2 regions of the Paenibacillus sp. FSL K6-2859 genome follow, and region 2 is predicted to be linked to the other one. Evidence: a T-box and tRNA genes for the amino acid it is inferred to sense, from the RefSeq annotation. Region 2 holds a T-box; the other holds one or more tRNA genes.
What was found. A T-box is a leader RNA that pairs with one kind of tRNA and senses whether it is charged. The one in region 2 lies ahead of MHB64_RS24910 (arginine--tRNA ligase), so its partner is inferred to be a tRNA-Arg.
Positions count from the first base shown of each region.

Region 1: it has a tRNA-Arg gene. The T-box ahead of MHB64_RS24910 (arginine--tRNA ligase) is inferred to sense a tRNA for this amino acid. The anticodon was not compared.

Region 1 is NZ_JBBOYU010000001.1:181,897-189,492, reverse strand. It holds gene tpiA (triose-phosphate isomerase) at 1-183, opposite strand, end outside; gene MHB64_RS00925 (phosphoglycerate kinase) at 210-1,391, opposite strand; gene gap (type I glyceraldehyde-3-phosphate dehydrogenase) at 1,508-2,518, opposite strand; gene MHB64_RS00915 (sugar-binding transcriptional regulator) at 2,621-3,673, opposite strand; tRNA gene MHB64_RS00910 (tRNA-Arg) at 4,008-4,082, shown strand; gene clpP (ATP-dependent Clp endopeptidase proteolytic subunit ClpP) at 4,276-4,872, shown strand; gene MHB64_RS00900 (GDSL-type esterase/lipase family protein) at 4,968-5,606, opposite strand; gene MHB64_RS00895 (PdaC/SigV domain-containing protein) at 5,716-6,816, opposite strand; gene MHB64_RS00890 (SIMPL domain-containing protein) at 6,939-7,596, opposite strand, start outside.
Region 2 is NZ_JBBOYU010000001.1:5,572,804-5,580,399, forward strand. It holds gene MHB64_RS24895 (exosporium glycoprotein BclB-related protein) at 1-517, opposite strand, end outside; gene MHB64_RS24900 (beta strand repeat-containing protein) at 955-3,759, opposite strand; gene MHB64_RS24905 (hypothetical protein) at 3,774-4,133, opposite strand; T-box leader at 4,413-4,629, shown strand; gene MHB64_RS24910 (arginine--tRNA ligase) at 4,670-6,535, shown strand; gene MHB64_RS24915 (GH36-type glycosyl hydrolase domain-containing protein) at 6,596-7,596, opposite strand, start outside.

The DNA of each region.
Region 1 (7,596 bases), 5.4 Mb from region 2:
GCCAATCTTGATGTCTGTACCCTTTGCAGCTGCTACAAGTGCAGGCAGGTTAGTAAATGGGGCGCAGATAACAGTCTCAACGCCTTCTACTTCTGCTTTGCCTTTGATGTCAGCAATAAAGCTTTCTGCTTCAGGAACTGTTTTGAACATCTTCCAGTTTCCTGCGATAATTGGTGTTCTCATGACTTAAGTTGCCTCCTTCTTGGGTCTTACTTATCGTTCAGTGCTTCTACGCCAGGAAGCGCCTTGCCTTCCATGAACTCAAGGGATGCACCGCCACCAGTTGAAATATGATCCATTTGATCAGCCAGGTGGAATTTCTCTGCTGCTGCTGCGGAATCTCCGCCACCAATAACAGTATAACCTTCAGTAGTTGCACAAGCTTTTGCTACTGCAATTGTACCTTCAGCGAATTTATCAATTTCAAATACACCCATAGGTCCATTCCAGACAACTAGCTTGGAGTTTTTGATCACATCTGCATAAAGCTCACGGGTTTTCGGTCCGATATCAAGACCTTCCCAGCCTTCTGGGATTTCATTGAAAGGAACGATTTGCGTGTTGGCATCCGCACCGAATTTATCGGCTACCACGACGTCAACTGGAAGCAAGAAGTTCTTACCAAGCGATTTGGCTTTCTCAATGAATTCAAGAGCAGTTCCCAATTTATCGTTGTCCACTAGGGAAATACCGATTTCAAATCCCAATGCTTTGGTAAAGGTGTAGGACAGACCGCCACCGATCAAGACATTGTCTGCCAAATTCAGCAGGTTGTCGATCACGTCAATTTTGTCCTTCACTTTCGAACCACCGATGATTGCAGTGAAAGGACGCTCAGGGTTAGAAAGAGCTTTACCCAGAACAGACAATTCTTTCTCCATCAAAAGACCGGATACAGCTGGTAGGAAATGAGCGATACCTTCTGTCGATGCATGAGCACGGTGAGCCGCACCAAACGCATCGTTAACGAACAAATCAGCCAGTTCAGCAAATTGTTTAGCCAGTTCAGGATCGTTTTTCTCTTCGCCTGGGTAGAAACGAACATTCTCAAGTACAAGTACGTCGCCTTCTCCTAGCTCAGCAATTTTTGCTTTTACAGCTTCACCAACAGCTTCGTCAGCTTTAGCTACTGGTTTGCCAAGAAGCTCGGACAGACGTTCAGCAGCAGTAGTCAAACGCATGGAATCTACGAATTGGCCTTTAGGACGACCCATGTGACTTGCAAGAATGATCTTTGCACCGTTCTCAATCAAATATTTAATAGTTGGAAGTGTTTCGCGGATACGAGTATCATCAGTAATTTTACCGTCTTCTACAGGCACGTTGAAATCCACGCGTACAAATACGCGTTTACCCTTTACTTCTACATCACGGACGCTCTTTTTGTTCATGATTAATTCCTCCACACCCCATATTGTTTCTAGCAGGAAACAAGAAATACATTTAGAAAGAGCGGAAACAAGGAACTTCTGTTTCCGCTCTATAGATGTTGCTTATATCAAGTCAATTACTTAGCGATTTTAGCGAATTTCTCCAAAGTACGAACCAATTGTGCAGTGTAGGACATTTCATTGTCATACCAAGCAACCGTTTTAACCAGTTGTTTGTCGCCAACAGTCAATACTTTAGTTTGTGTAGCATCGAACAGGGATCCGAAAGTCATACCTTTGATGTCGGAAGATACGATTTCATCTTCAGTGTAACCATAAGTGTCTGGATCGGAAGCTGCTTTCATAGCTGCGTTGATTTCTTCAACAGTAACGCTCTTATCAAGAACAGTTACAAGCTCAGTCAGGGAACCAGTTGCAACTGGAACACGTTGAGCTGCACCATCCAATTTACCTTTAAGTTCTGGAATAACCAGACCGATTGCTTTAGCAGCACCAGTAGTGTTAGGGATGATGTTCTCAGCTGCTGCACGAGCACGTCTGAAGTCACCTTTAGCATGTGGAGCATCCAAAGTGTTTTGGTCGCCAGTGTAAGCGTGAATTGTAGTCATCAAGCCTTCAACGATACCGAACTTGTCGTTCAATACTTTTGCCATTGGAGCTAGGCAGTTAGTAGTGCAAGATGCGCCGGAAATAACAGTCTCAGTACCATCAAGAATGTCATCGTTAACGTTGTAAACGACAGTTTTCATGTCGCCAGTAGCTGGAGCGGAGATAACTACTTTCTTAGCTCCACCTTTCAAGTGTTTTTCAGCTGCTTCTTTAGTTGTGAAGAAACCTGTGCACTCAAGTACGATATCAACGCCTAGGTCGCCCCATGGCAATTCTTCAGGGTTACGGTTAGCAAGAACCTTAACTTCTTTGCCATTGACTTTGAAGAAGCCGTCATGCACTTCAACATCACCTTGGAATTTACCTTGAGTTGTATCATATTTAAGCAAATGAGCAAGCATCTTAGCGTCAGTCAAGTCGTTGATTGCTACCACTTCGATACCTTCTACATTTTGAATACGGCGGAAAGCAAGGCGTCCAATACGTCCAAATCCGTTAATTCCAACTTTTACACTCATTGAATAGTTCCTCCTAGAATTCGTTTTATTTATTCAAAACAGACCGTGAAGCCTGTCATGACAACAATGTTAAGTATAATGCAAGATATATGTTCTAGTAAGTTACGACGATATCTGTAACTGATTGTCAATCTCCTTGCCTATTTCCACAGCAGCAGCCTCGTCCGTGACGAGAATATTCTCCTGCCCGAAACGCAGCATGGCATGAATAGCTTTGGCCTTTGGCTTGCCTCCGGCAATACCGATGACAGTTTCCGTCCGAACAATATCTTCTAGACGTAATCCCATCGTAAGCATCGTATGCACAACCTGACCATCTTCATTAAAATAATATCCAAAGGATTCTGCCACTGCTCCCTCACCCTGGATTTCTGAGACAGTAGCCTCATCCAGCTTGCGGCGGCGAGTCATTTCAATGGCATCCCCAATCCCATGTACAATAATACGCGAACTGCGGATGATTTGTACAATCTCTCCAATATTAGAATCAAGTGCTAATGACTGATAGGCATCCCCACTAAGTAAATCAGGGACATGCAGCAACCGGTAATTCGCTCCAACCCGTTTTGCCATTGTAGAGGCAATCGTATTGGCTTGAATCTCCATACTCTCTCCTAATCCGCCACGCGCTGGAACAAACCAGGCGTTCTTATAGGAAAGGGATAACGGCGGTGTCAGTTGATCAGCCATATCGGCAAGCGTTGATCCACCTGTGACAGCAACAATATCATCTGTACGGAGGACACTGAGCAGCGCTTTTGCACCTGCGCGGCCAAGCTCACGTTTGGTGAATGGTGATGACTCACAATCACCCGGCACCACAATGACTTTATCCAGACCGTATGTTGCCCGAATTTTCTCTTCCAGCTCATCCAGACCAAACAGGCTCTTAACGACCGGCTCTAGCAAATCAAGCAGTCTGCGCCCAGCAGCGCTAATGCGCATACCAACGCTCTCGATCTCAATGAGCCCTTGCGATTTCAGAAGATCCGTCTCGGCACGCAGTACCCGCTCAGTCATATCAAGCGAAGCGGCAAGCGTTCTGCGTCCAATGATATCGGACAGCATGATCTGATGAAGAATCGTGTACCGTCTCTTAAGGGTTTCCATGAGATCAGGCAGAAGCTGCTTTTGGATATCTAATAAATTACGCATGCTTTCACTCCTGCAACTTCGTCTTCCTCTATTCCCTTGTTCATGGTCTCAAAATGTCCCGGGTAAACTTTTTAAGTCCCACTCATATTCTAACCAAATATTGCTCGAAGTGCAAGTCTTCCGAGAGTAGAATTCTCAAGCGCTTGTCTTCTTATACATTTATAAGATTGGGAAAGAGTTAAAGCACCTAAAACCTGTCATTAACTATCCAGATTCTATCTCTGAGTGAAAACGAATATAAGCTTGTCTACCTTTAAGAAAAAGGATAGTGTCCTGCTCTGTATTATTAAATTCATTGCAATTGCTCAGGAATTATATTATAATCATTTTTGTTGCGCCCGTGGTCCAATGGATATGACGTAGGCCTCCGAAGCCTGAGATCCAAGTTCGATTCTTGGCGGGCGCGCCATTAATTTCACTTTTGTACATAATTTAGTAGTGCCTATACTACTACTTAACCAAAGAGCCGCATGTCGGCTCTTTTTTTTGAATATAAGTTTGACTTTCTTTGACTTTTTGTTTGAATTTGTTTATCATGTGGGTAATACGGCAAGAGTAAAAATGAATACATTTGAAGAACCAATATCAAGGAGGTTTTCCACGTGAGTTATATTCCTATGGTAGTAGAACAGAGCAACCGCGGTGAGCGCGCTTATGACATCTATTCCCGCCTGCTGAAGGACCGCATCATTTTCCTTGGAACGGAGGTTAATGACGTGGTAGCCAATTCTATCATCGCACAAATGCTGTTCTTGGCTGCCGAAGATCCTGAGAAGGACATTCACCTTTATGTGAATAGCCCTGGTGGTTCCATCACTGCAGGTATGGCTATTTTTGATACAATGCAGTACATTAAGCCAGACGTTTCCACCATCTGTGTCGGTATGGCAGCTTCCATGGGAGCTTTCCTGCTTAACGCTGGTGCTAAAGGCAAACGCTTCGCACTTCCTAACAGTGAGATCATGATTCACCAACCTCTGGGTGGTGCTCAAGGTCAAGCAACGGATATCGAAATCCGCGCTCGCCGTATCCTCAAATTGCGCGATAAGCTGAATCGCATTCTTGCAGAACGTACGGGTCAACCCCTGGAACGTATTGAGAAGGATACAGATCGTGATTACTTCATGACTGCTGCAGACGCGGCAGCTTACGGTATCGTTGATAAAGTCATCGAGAAAACACTGCCTAGCGGTGTGTAAGCTATAAAACAACACAAAGAGGCTGTACACTATCCACTTGATGGTTAGTGCACAGCCTCTTTGCTTTTCAGCCCCCCATTACAAATGAATCTCAATTAAATCAAACCACCATAACCAAGCGCATTGAGTTTCTCAGCAATCACACGGTAGCCTCGGCCATTAGGATGTAAGTGGTCAAACGATAAAAGGCCTCTCTCATTTCCTGCAAACTCACCATAAATAGAAGCAAATCCAACTACTCGGCTACTATACTGCGATGCATAGCGGTTAAACTGCTTCACCCACTCTGTAGCGCCTACTACCTGAGGATAGGGATTATACAATCCCACAATTCGAATGATATAAGGTCTACGTGCCCCCGCTTTCAATTGGAAAAGAATACTCATAATGACAGCGAAATTTTGTTTGCATTCCTGCAGTGATCTTCCCAGCTCTTTAGATAAATTCCCAGGTTGTCTAGCTGCAGCCTTTGCAGCATGAATTAAATCGTTGCCACCGATGGATAGCGTGATAATGTCGGCTGCTCGAATGGCTTCGCGAGTCATTGCACTCCCCCGTAGCCGCTGTTCCAGTTCAGAAGTAGTCAATCCATTCACGCCCAAATTCGTAGAGGCCACATTAGAACGCAGTCTCCCTTCCGCCATTCTACGGTACACCGGTACAAAACCGTTACCTGGCAGAGCGCCAAATCCAGTCGTCAAGGAATCGCCAATTGCAGTGTATTGATAGCTCATAGCTCTCCCCCGTTCATAAACTAGTTACTCCATTTAGCATATGAATTCGAGGTGATTCTGGTAAGGGGGAGATGTCCAGTGCTGACACCCGCGTTTACGACTTTACTATTTATTTTACAGCAGCAAATGGGCTACCGCCTTCCGGCAACAGTTCTTTGAAAGTAAAGGGGTATTCGGGGAACCCCGCAGCATATGCTGTGTATTCGTACAATTGGAAGAACAGAACGACCTGATCATCCTTCAGATAAAAATACTTTTCCGTATTCAATCCGTTGAATCCTCCCAAATAACTTTCCTCCGCTTTTACCAGCTTGTTCAACTTAGCATTTAACGTTTTTTTGTAGTTTGGGTTAGCACCAAAAAGATCGCCCAGCAATAGACGTTTGCCATCCTTGAGCGAGAAGGTAAACGCCTCCCGGTTGGTCATGCCATGAGCCCCGCCCGTATCGCTATACTGTGACATCAGCAAACTAATCACACCATTCTGATTGTAGGTCACTACATAATCTATATCATAAGTATACTTGGGCTCTGACCCAGAACGATTGGAGATATCCTGCTCTGCCCCTGCGGCGAATCTCATGGCACTTTCTTTCAAGGTATCGTTCATGGCCTTTTGCGCAGCGGATTGACTCAGTCCACTAATTTTCGGATAATCAAGCTGGATTAAAGCCTCTTTTCGATCTTTAGCATAGGTCTCAGTGGTTACTGTCAATGCGTTCTGTGGTCTGTTCATCACGTTCAGCTTACTAGAGCCTAGAGTCCAATCCACTTTATAGCCCAAATAATCATTTAAGAGACCGGATGGAACATAGAGACGATTGTTTATTAGCTTTCCTTCATATTCCCGAATGTAATAGTTGTTCACCCAGATAGAAGTACCAAAACTAGATAGCGTTAACTTGGCTTTAGCCGTCCCTTTTCCAATCGTGTATGCATTTTCTTCTTTATCATAAGTGAGAGGTAATCCCAGCACATCACGCATAAAGGTAATTGGGATCCAGACCTTCCCTTCCTGCACAATACCTGTCTGCTGCGAAATCACCCCGTTCGCCTTTAATACTATACTTGAAGCATTAGCCTTGCTCTTCGCCTGATCAGACGCTGCATAACCCGTATCACTAGGCAGTAATCCTCCACCAAGCAATAACCCCGCCGACATCAAACCTATGCCCCATTTGCGTACGATTTCTTTTGAGATATTCATCATCTTGTTTTCCCTCTCCTTTCCAATTAATTAAACATAATCCCAGAGAGCTTACACAAAAAAGAGGCATCCCCCACTATTAAGCGGAAGATTACCTCTTCTCTCTGTATTCATCTTGTAGGCTACTATTTCAATTCATACATAACGCTTAGTTGTGTTGTAACTTTAACTACTCCCGGTTGTACGGATGTGCTTGCACCAGCATCTGCTGCAGCCATATCCATTTTTAGATTTTGTTCAAAATATACTGGAGTAATATCGCCATCATTTTGACTAACCGTGAGCACTTGGCCTAAGCTACGTTTAGCTGCCTTAGCAATAGCTCCTGCCTTAACATCTGCGTTCGCCATCGCCTTTTCAATCACCTGAGCTTCAAAGGCAGAAGTATCTTCCACAGAAAAACGTGCATTTCCGAGATTGTTTGCCCCTGCTGCAGATGCAGCGTCAAGCAATTCACCAACCTTAGTCAGATCTCTATAAGACACTAACAGCGTATGATTCGCGTTGTATCCTTTTACTTGCTGTCCTTCTTTTTCGCTATAACTATAGTTGGGTTGCACATAGAATTGGGTGCTTTGAATATCTTTATCTGCGATTTTCCAAGTCCCTTTCAATAGGGTAGTGATCTTTTGGATTTTAGCAGCATTTGTTTTTTGTGCTTCTTGCGCAGTTGACGCCGTAGTATCTACTCCGATGGACAAGTATACAATATCCGGCTTGATGGACAATTCGCCTTTACCTACTACACTAACAACATTTTTCTGCACTTCATCTGCGTAAGCC
Region 2 (7,596 bases):
TCGCTCCAGTGGCTCCCGCACTTCCTGTCGCTCCGGTGACTCCCGCTGCTCCTGTTGCTCCGGTGGCTCCGGCTGTTCCTGTCGCTCCGGTGGCTCCTGCTGTTCCAGTTGCTCCGGTGGCTCCTGTATCTCCGGTTGCACCAGTGGCTCCTCTAATCCCTATATTTTCACCATACAATTCAGAGTAGACAAGCCGATGAGCAGTCACTAATTGGCCAGTGCTACTTTTTCCCCAAACTGAGACTTGAATTGGATCATCTACTAGAGTTGGTGTTGTGAATATAAATTCGAATGAATCAAAATTTGCATAATAGTCATTCGTTTGTACTTCATTAGGTCCCACCGTATGAAGTTCACTAACATATAGTGTTCTTGTACCGTTCATATAATAGCCTTCGATTTGAACTATCGACGCAGTGACATCGCTCTGGTTGACCAGTTTAATAGTAACAAGCTGAGTAGGTCTTTCACCGCTTACCAGATTGTTTTCTATAGGTCCAGTAGATAAATGACTCAAGTTCTCAACTCCTCTTCAATTCAAATAGATTTATAAATACTCTTAAAATCTGTAGATCAAAAACCCCTACAACAAGATAGTCCACTATAAATCCCAAAAATTGTAACGTTACTATAATCATTCCTCCCATCTACTCCAAATTTGTTAACGATGAGCCTATTATATATTTTCAGTCCATAATTTCTGGCTCTTTATAGTAATATTCTTATCTTGAAATATTGCGTGGACATCCATTAAAAGCCACTGCTATACATATTAAGTACTGTCAGAGCAAACTAGTAAATCTATGAGAATTCAATCTACTACAAATCTTAAAAGCACTTTTCTCCGTCTAGCCCACAACATATTGTGTTATCAAAACAGAGGATAACCCATGAGCTATACTTACAGCTACAGGTTATCCCCCTCTTTGAACATTGAAACTTAGAGAACAATTTTTAAGTCAATTCATGAACAGACCAAACTATACCTGCTGTGTTGGCGCCGCCCAAATTCAAAGGAACTGTCAAACCATTAGACACATAGAACAAGCCAATAACATCACCTGCTGTTAGAGCAAACTCACCAGCCAGCGTTACAGTCCCACTCCCCAAAATAGCTCTCAAATCTAGAATAAGCGCAACATTGACATCTAACACAGGAAATAATCCACTTACCAGATTTGTTGCGGTAGGAGATGTTCTCTGAACTATAAATGCTGGATTAATTCCACTACCAAGACTTATTGAGATAGAAGCGGTTGTGGAATAATTAATAGTTGCTTCAATAGAATATCTGCCTGTCGTCGGAACTGTGTAATTTCCCGTAACTGGGCTAAAGGATGGATCAGAATAGAACGGAGAAGTCACAGTCCAGCCCGTAAGTTGGGAAGAACTAGATACTGACAAAGTTGGCAGGAATGCAGAGAATCCTTCAGCTTGAATATTCGGCCCCGTTGCTCCAGTTACACCAGTTGTTCCGGTTGCTCCTGTCACTCCAGCAGCTCCCGTTGCTCCGGTCACTCCTGCGACTCCTGTTGCTCCTGTCACTCCTACGGCTCCCGTTGCTCCGGTCACTCCTGCGGTTCCGGTTGCTCCTGTTACTCCTGCGATTCCGGTTGCTCCGGTCACTCCATCTGCCCCGGTCGCTCCTGTTACTCCAGTTGCTCCTGTTGCTCCAGCGGCTCCCGTTGCTCCGGTCACTCCAGCGGCTCCCGTTGCTCCCGTTACACCAGCCGCTCCCGTTGCTCCCGTTACACCAGCCGCTCCCGTTGCTCCCGTTGCTCCGGTCACTCCAGCGGCTCCGGTCGCTCCTGTCACTCCGTCGGCTCCGGTCGCACCAGTCACTCCAGCGACTCCCGTTGCTCCTGTCACTCCTGCGGTTCCGGTTGCTCCCGTTGCTCCTTCAGCTCCCGTTGCACCAGTCACTCCAGCGACTCCCGTTGCTCCTGTCACTCCGTCGGCTCCGGTCGCACCAGTCGCTCCATCGGCTCCCGTTGCTCCTGTCACTCCGTCGGCTCCGGTCGCACCAGTCACTCCATCAGCCCCGGTCGCTCCTGTTACTCCAGCGGCTCCGGTCGCACCAGTCACTCCAGCGACTCCGGTTGCTCCTGTCACTCCTGCGATTCCGGTTGCTCCTGTTGCTCCATCGGCTCCCGTTGCTCCGGTTACTCCAGCGGCTCCGGTCGCACCAGTCGCTCCAGCGGTTCCGGTCGCTCCTGTCACTCCGTCGGCTCCGGTCGCACCAGTCACTCCATCAGACCCGGTCGCTCCTGTTACTCCAGCGGCTCCCGTTGCTCCAGTTGCTCCAGTTGCACCATCGGATCCGGTCGCCCCAGTCGCTCCATCGGATCCAGTTGCTCCGGTCACTCCAGCGACTCCCGTTGCTCCTGTCACTCCATCGACTCCCGTTGCTCCTGTCACTCCTGCGGTTCCGGTTGCTCCCGTTGCTCCTGTTACTCCAGCGGCTCCGGTCGCACCAGTCACTCCAGCGGCTCCCGTTGCTCCGGTCACTCCAGCGGCTCCGGTTGCACCCGTTGCTCCTGTCGCTCCTTCAGCTCCCGTTGCACCAGTCACTCCGTCGGCTCCCGTTGCTCCGGTCACTCCAGCGACTCCCGTTGCTCCTGCCACTCCGTCGGCTCCGGTCGCACCAGTCACTCCATCAGACCCGGTCGCTCCTGTTACTCCAGCGGCTCCGGTCGCACCAGTCGCTCCAGCGACTCCCGTTGCTCCAGTCACTCCGTTGGCTCCTGTCGCTCCTGTCACTCCATCTGCCCCGGTCGCTCCTGTTACTCCAGCGGCTCCGGTCGCACCAGTCGCTCCAGCGGTTCCGGTCGCTCCTGTCACTCCATCGGCTCCGGTCGCTCCTGTCACTCCATCGGCTCCGGTCGCACCAGTCGCTCCATCGGCTCCCGTTGCACCAGTTGCTCCGTCGGCTCCCGTTGCACCAGTTGCTCCGTCGGCTCCCGTTGCACCAGTTGCTCCGTCGGCTCCCGTTGCTCCTGTCACTCCGTCGGCTCCGGTCGCACCAGTCACTCCATCTGCCCCGGTCGCTCCTGTTACTCCATCGGCTCCGGTCGCACCAGTCGCTCCATCGGCTCCCGTTGCACCAGTTGCTCCGTCGGCTCCCGTTGCTCCAGTCACTCCGTCGGCTCCGGTCGCACCAGTCGCTCCATCGGCTCCGGTCGCACCAGTCGCTCCATCGGCTCCCGTTGCTCCAGTCACTCCGTCGGCTCCCGTTGCTCCTGTCGCTCCATCGGCTCCCGTTGCACCAGTCACTCCATCGGCTCCCGTTGCTCCGGCAGCTCCGGTTGCACCAGCTACTCCATCAGCCCCCGTCGCACCAGTAGCTCCGTCTGCTCCCGTCGCTCCAGTCACTCCTGTATCACCTGTAGCCCCAGTTGCCCCTACGGTTGCTCCGAGTAATTCTGAATGAACAAGTCGGTGAGCAGTAACGATTTGCCCTGAGCTATTTTTCCCCCATACTGAAACTTGAATAGGATCATCTACCAGGCTTAAAGTCGTAAATATAAATTCAAATGCATCAAAATCAGCATAATAATCATTGGTTATGACTTGCTCAGGCATTACGTTAATAAGCTGACTAACATACAAAGTTCTTGTCCCATCCATATAATATCCTTGGACGAGAACCGTAGAAGAAGTAACATCGCTTCGGTTATCGATTTTGATCGTAACATGTTGAGTAGGTCGTATCCCACCCACCATGGTATTATCTATCGGCCCGGTAGATAAATAGCTCAATTCTCAACACTCCTTTAGATTATTTCTGCGTGCTTCTCCCATGCTACTACACGATGAGGATCTACCAATTGCCCCGAAGTCTGTTTTCCCCAGACCGAGATCCCTACCTGTGCTTCAACTTCTTCTAATGTTGCAAACACAAATTCAAATGCATCTAAATCTGCAAAATAGTTCCTAGTTAGAACTTGGTTAGGTGTGAGATTTACCATTTCATTCACATACATCGTTCTTGATCCATTTAGAAAAAAGCCTTGAATGACGAGATTATAAGGATTAAGAGAATCCCGATTAACCACTTTTACTGTTACGATTTGTGTTTGTCTGATCCCCAGAATTGGACTATTATCTATAGGTCCGGTTGAAAATAATTCCATCTTTATTCACTCCTCTCTTTCACTCAATTTGAAAAAATACAAACTATAAAACTAGTAATATGATCCATAATTAATAGCTCTATATAGTAATATTCTGTATTTAAAGTTAATGCGTGGACATTTATGCAAAGGAATTTTCACTCAATAATGAGAGCCCCTTCTGTTTTGTGAGTTTGTAATTACTTATCGGACAATCTAAAACTCAAGCGTTTCCAGATTGATACCGAGTTTCGCCCTATTGCTTTTTTCAAAATATTCGTTATACTGATTAAAATTATTCAAGCATCGATGAGCGGGAGAGTAGTTAAGGTGTTCTAGTCCTCAGCGAGCCGGGTAAGTGTAAGCCGGTACAGATCACTTAATGAAGCGCACCCGTGAGATGGACTTCTGAACCCAAGTAGGAAGTCCCGGCTGAAGACCGTTATCCTGTAAGGTGGCTAAACGTCTGTTTAGCAACGAGAGTGGTACCGCGAGCGCTAAAGCCCTCGTCTCTTTTGAGACGAGGGCTTTTTTGTATTTTCAAAGGAGGGTATAAAATGTTAAGTCAAACCATCAAAAACAGCATTGAACAAAGTGTAAAAAAAGTATTCCACACCTTAGAAATTCCTTACCCAAACGATGTTCCTATTCTGATCGAGCAGCCCGCTAATCTAGAGCATGGTGATTATTCCTGCAATATTGCTATGCAGCTAGCCAAAATCCTGCGCAAATCACCTCTCGTCATAGCAGAGTTAGTAAAAGCAGAGCTTAAATTACAAGAGAGCTACACAGGCTTTTTACAAAAGGTCGAAGTAGCTGCTCCTGGATTTATTAATTTGTACATGGATTGGCGGATATGGGCTAAACATTCCTTTGAACTGCCCAACAGCACAGGGGAAAAGGTCATCATCGAGCACACCTCAATCAATCCAAACAAAGCTGCTCATGTTGGTCACCTGAGAAATGCGTGCATCGGCGATGCGCTGGTCAGACTAATGAAAAGAACCGGACATAACGTAGAGGTCCATAACTACGTCGATGATCTGGGCAACCAGTTAGCGGATACAGTCGTTGGTTTATTGAATGTACCGTTGGAAGGAGATCATCAGCGTTTTGGTGATTATTGCTGGGATCTTTATGCCAAAGTGAATAAAGAATATGCACAGAATCCAGAGATGACACATAAGCGCACAGAAATGCTGCATGCCCTGGAACAGGGTAACGGCAATGAGGCGTGGCTGGGTAACCTTGTCGCTGAACGTATGGTGAGAGAACATGTAGAGGAAATGAAGCGTTTCGGTATTCACTATGACCTGCTGGTATGGGAAAGTAATATTTTAAAAGAGGGATTCTGGGCAGCCGCATCTGAGCAATTGAAGCAAACCACGGTTTTTGTACAGGAGACTGAAGGTAAGCTGGCAGGCTGCTGGGTGTTAAAGCAAGGGACAGCGATTAGCAATGGAGCGGATTCGGAGGATCATCATATGGATAAGGTACTTGTACGTTCGAATGGTATTCTGACTTACACTGCCAAAGACATTGCCTATCACCTCTGGAAATTTGGTCTATTAACCAAGGATTTCACCTACAGTGAATTCTCGTCCGGCTTATGGACTACAGGATTAACTGGAACCCAGGAGCCCTATGGACAGGCGGATCGTGTTATTAACGTGATCGATTATAGACAGGAATATCCGCAGCAAATGGTTAAGCAGGCTTTGGGCGCATTAGGTTATAACGATCAAGCCGCGAAACTCCATCATGTGAGTTATGGTGTGGTGTCCCTTAGTCCGGCTTCCGCAGCCGAGCTGGGAATAAATATTTCGGAAGGAAAATCTTCTTATGCCATGTCAGGGCGCCAAGGAATTGGTGTTAAGGTGATCGATTTAGTGAAGCTTATGGAACAGAATATCGAACATTCACGCTCCGATAAAGAGGGGCTTCCCAGCCATATCATTGCAGCTGCTGCCATTCGCTATTATCTGCTGCGGTTTAATCTGGGAACAGAAATTGTGTTTGACTTCAAACAGGCTACCGAAATATCCGGCAACACAGGAGTTTATCTGATGTACACCTATGCCCGTGCTAGTAGTGTTTTGGGCAAATCCACCCTCCCAATCCACACAGATGCCTCACAGATTCAATTCCCACTCGAAATGGAAAAAGCAGAGCTTGCTCTGCTGAGACAGCTTAGCCTCTGGGAGGAGACCTTGTATTCTGCAAGCGTAGAACTGACGCCGAATATACTCTGCACTTACGCACATACTTTAGCCACTCTCTTCAATAATTTTTATTCTACTTGTCCGATTTTAAAAGGGGAGGCGGCGACCATTGCCTTTCGCCTCTGGCTTACTTCGAGATTTAAGAACACTTTAGGTGATGTGCTAGAAGTACTTGGATTACCAACACCGAGCCGTATGTAGTATTTCAAAAAAAAGGGCAATCTCTACACTTATCGTAGAGATTGCCCTTTAATGATTAGCTTACTTATAAATGTCAATCACATTCCCGGCTTCTACGCAGAGACGATCAAAGTCCTCACGCTTAATCCGAACACCGCCACTGCGGTAGCGATTAAGTGTACCTTCAGCCTGCACTTCTGTACCGTTGATAGTAATCCGACTGTTCTCCCCACCCGTAAGGTGGTAGATAAAGTCTACCTTAGTACCAGCATATTCAAAGCTAAAGCGCATGCCGTCCAGCGACTCCGGCAGGATGGGGTCAACAATTAAATCTCCGCCTTCGGTACGAATCCCTAGTGCATTCGAGATTAACTGATTCATGTAGATCCCAGGACCGCTGGAATAGATTCTCCAGCCGCCTTTGACCGCCACGTCACCATTACGCAGCTTATCGAAATTCTCCTGTGCCTCATAACGAGTGTTAAATTTACCATCCGAGCTACTGAAATAGGAGTTAGCTTGACGTAGTTCAGCGTTTGGCACCACATCGCGAATTCCGATCGGATTGATCGCTGCTAGGCCATTCCAGACCTGATCGGTTTTCCCTAGCTTAGCCATAGCTTCTACATAACGGATGTGCGCATGTACATATTGAAGTCCAATTTCCCGACCAAAGTTAGAAGCTTGCTCTGCACGTTTGAAATGACTGCTTACACCGCCAACATATTGTGCTGGACGGTTCATTAAACGTACACCGTCAGGACAGAATAGTTTATCTTGGATCACTTCATAATGAGCTTCGGCTTGTTCCGGAGTTAATAGCTCACTGATCATACTGCGCGTCATTGGCAGCAGACGATACTGGATTCCTGTTTCCTTATCACTCGGATGTACCAAAAGCTTCACTTGCTCTGGATCTTCCATATACAGGAATCCAGGAATCACCTCAGATTGGAGCATATGTGTATTGAAATCCTCATGGATACCATCCACCATTGCCTTCAGCTCGTCTGCTTCCGCTGGATCAACGGAACGAAGAACTTCCGAGAACTGATTAAGAGTCTGATAGGTAAGCGCCACTG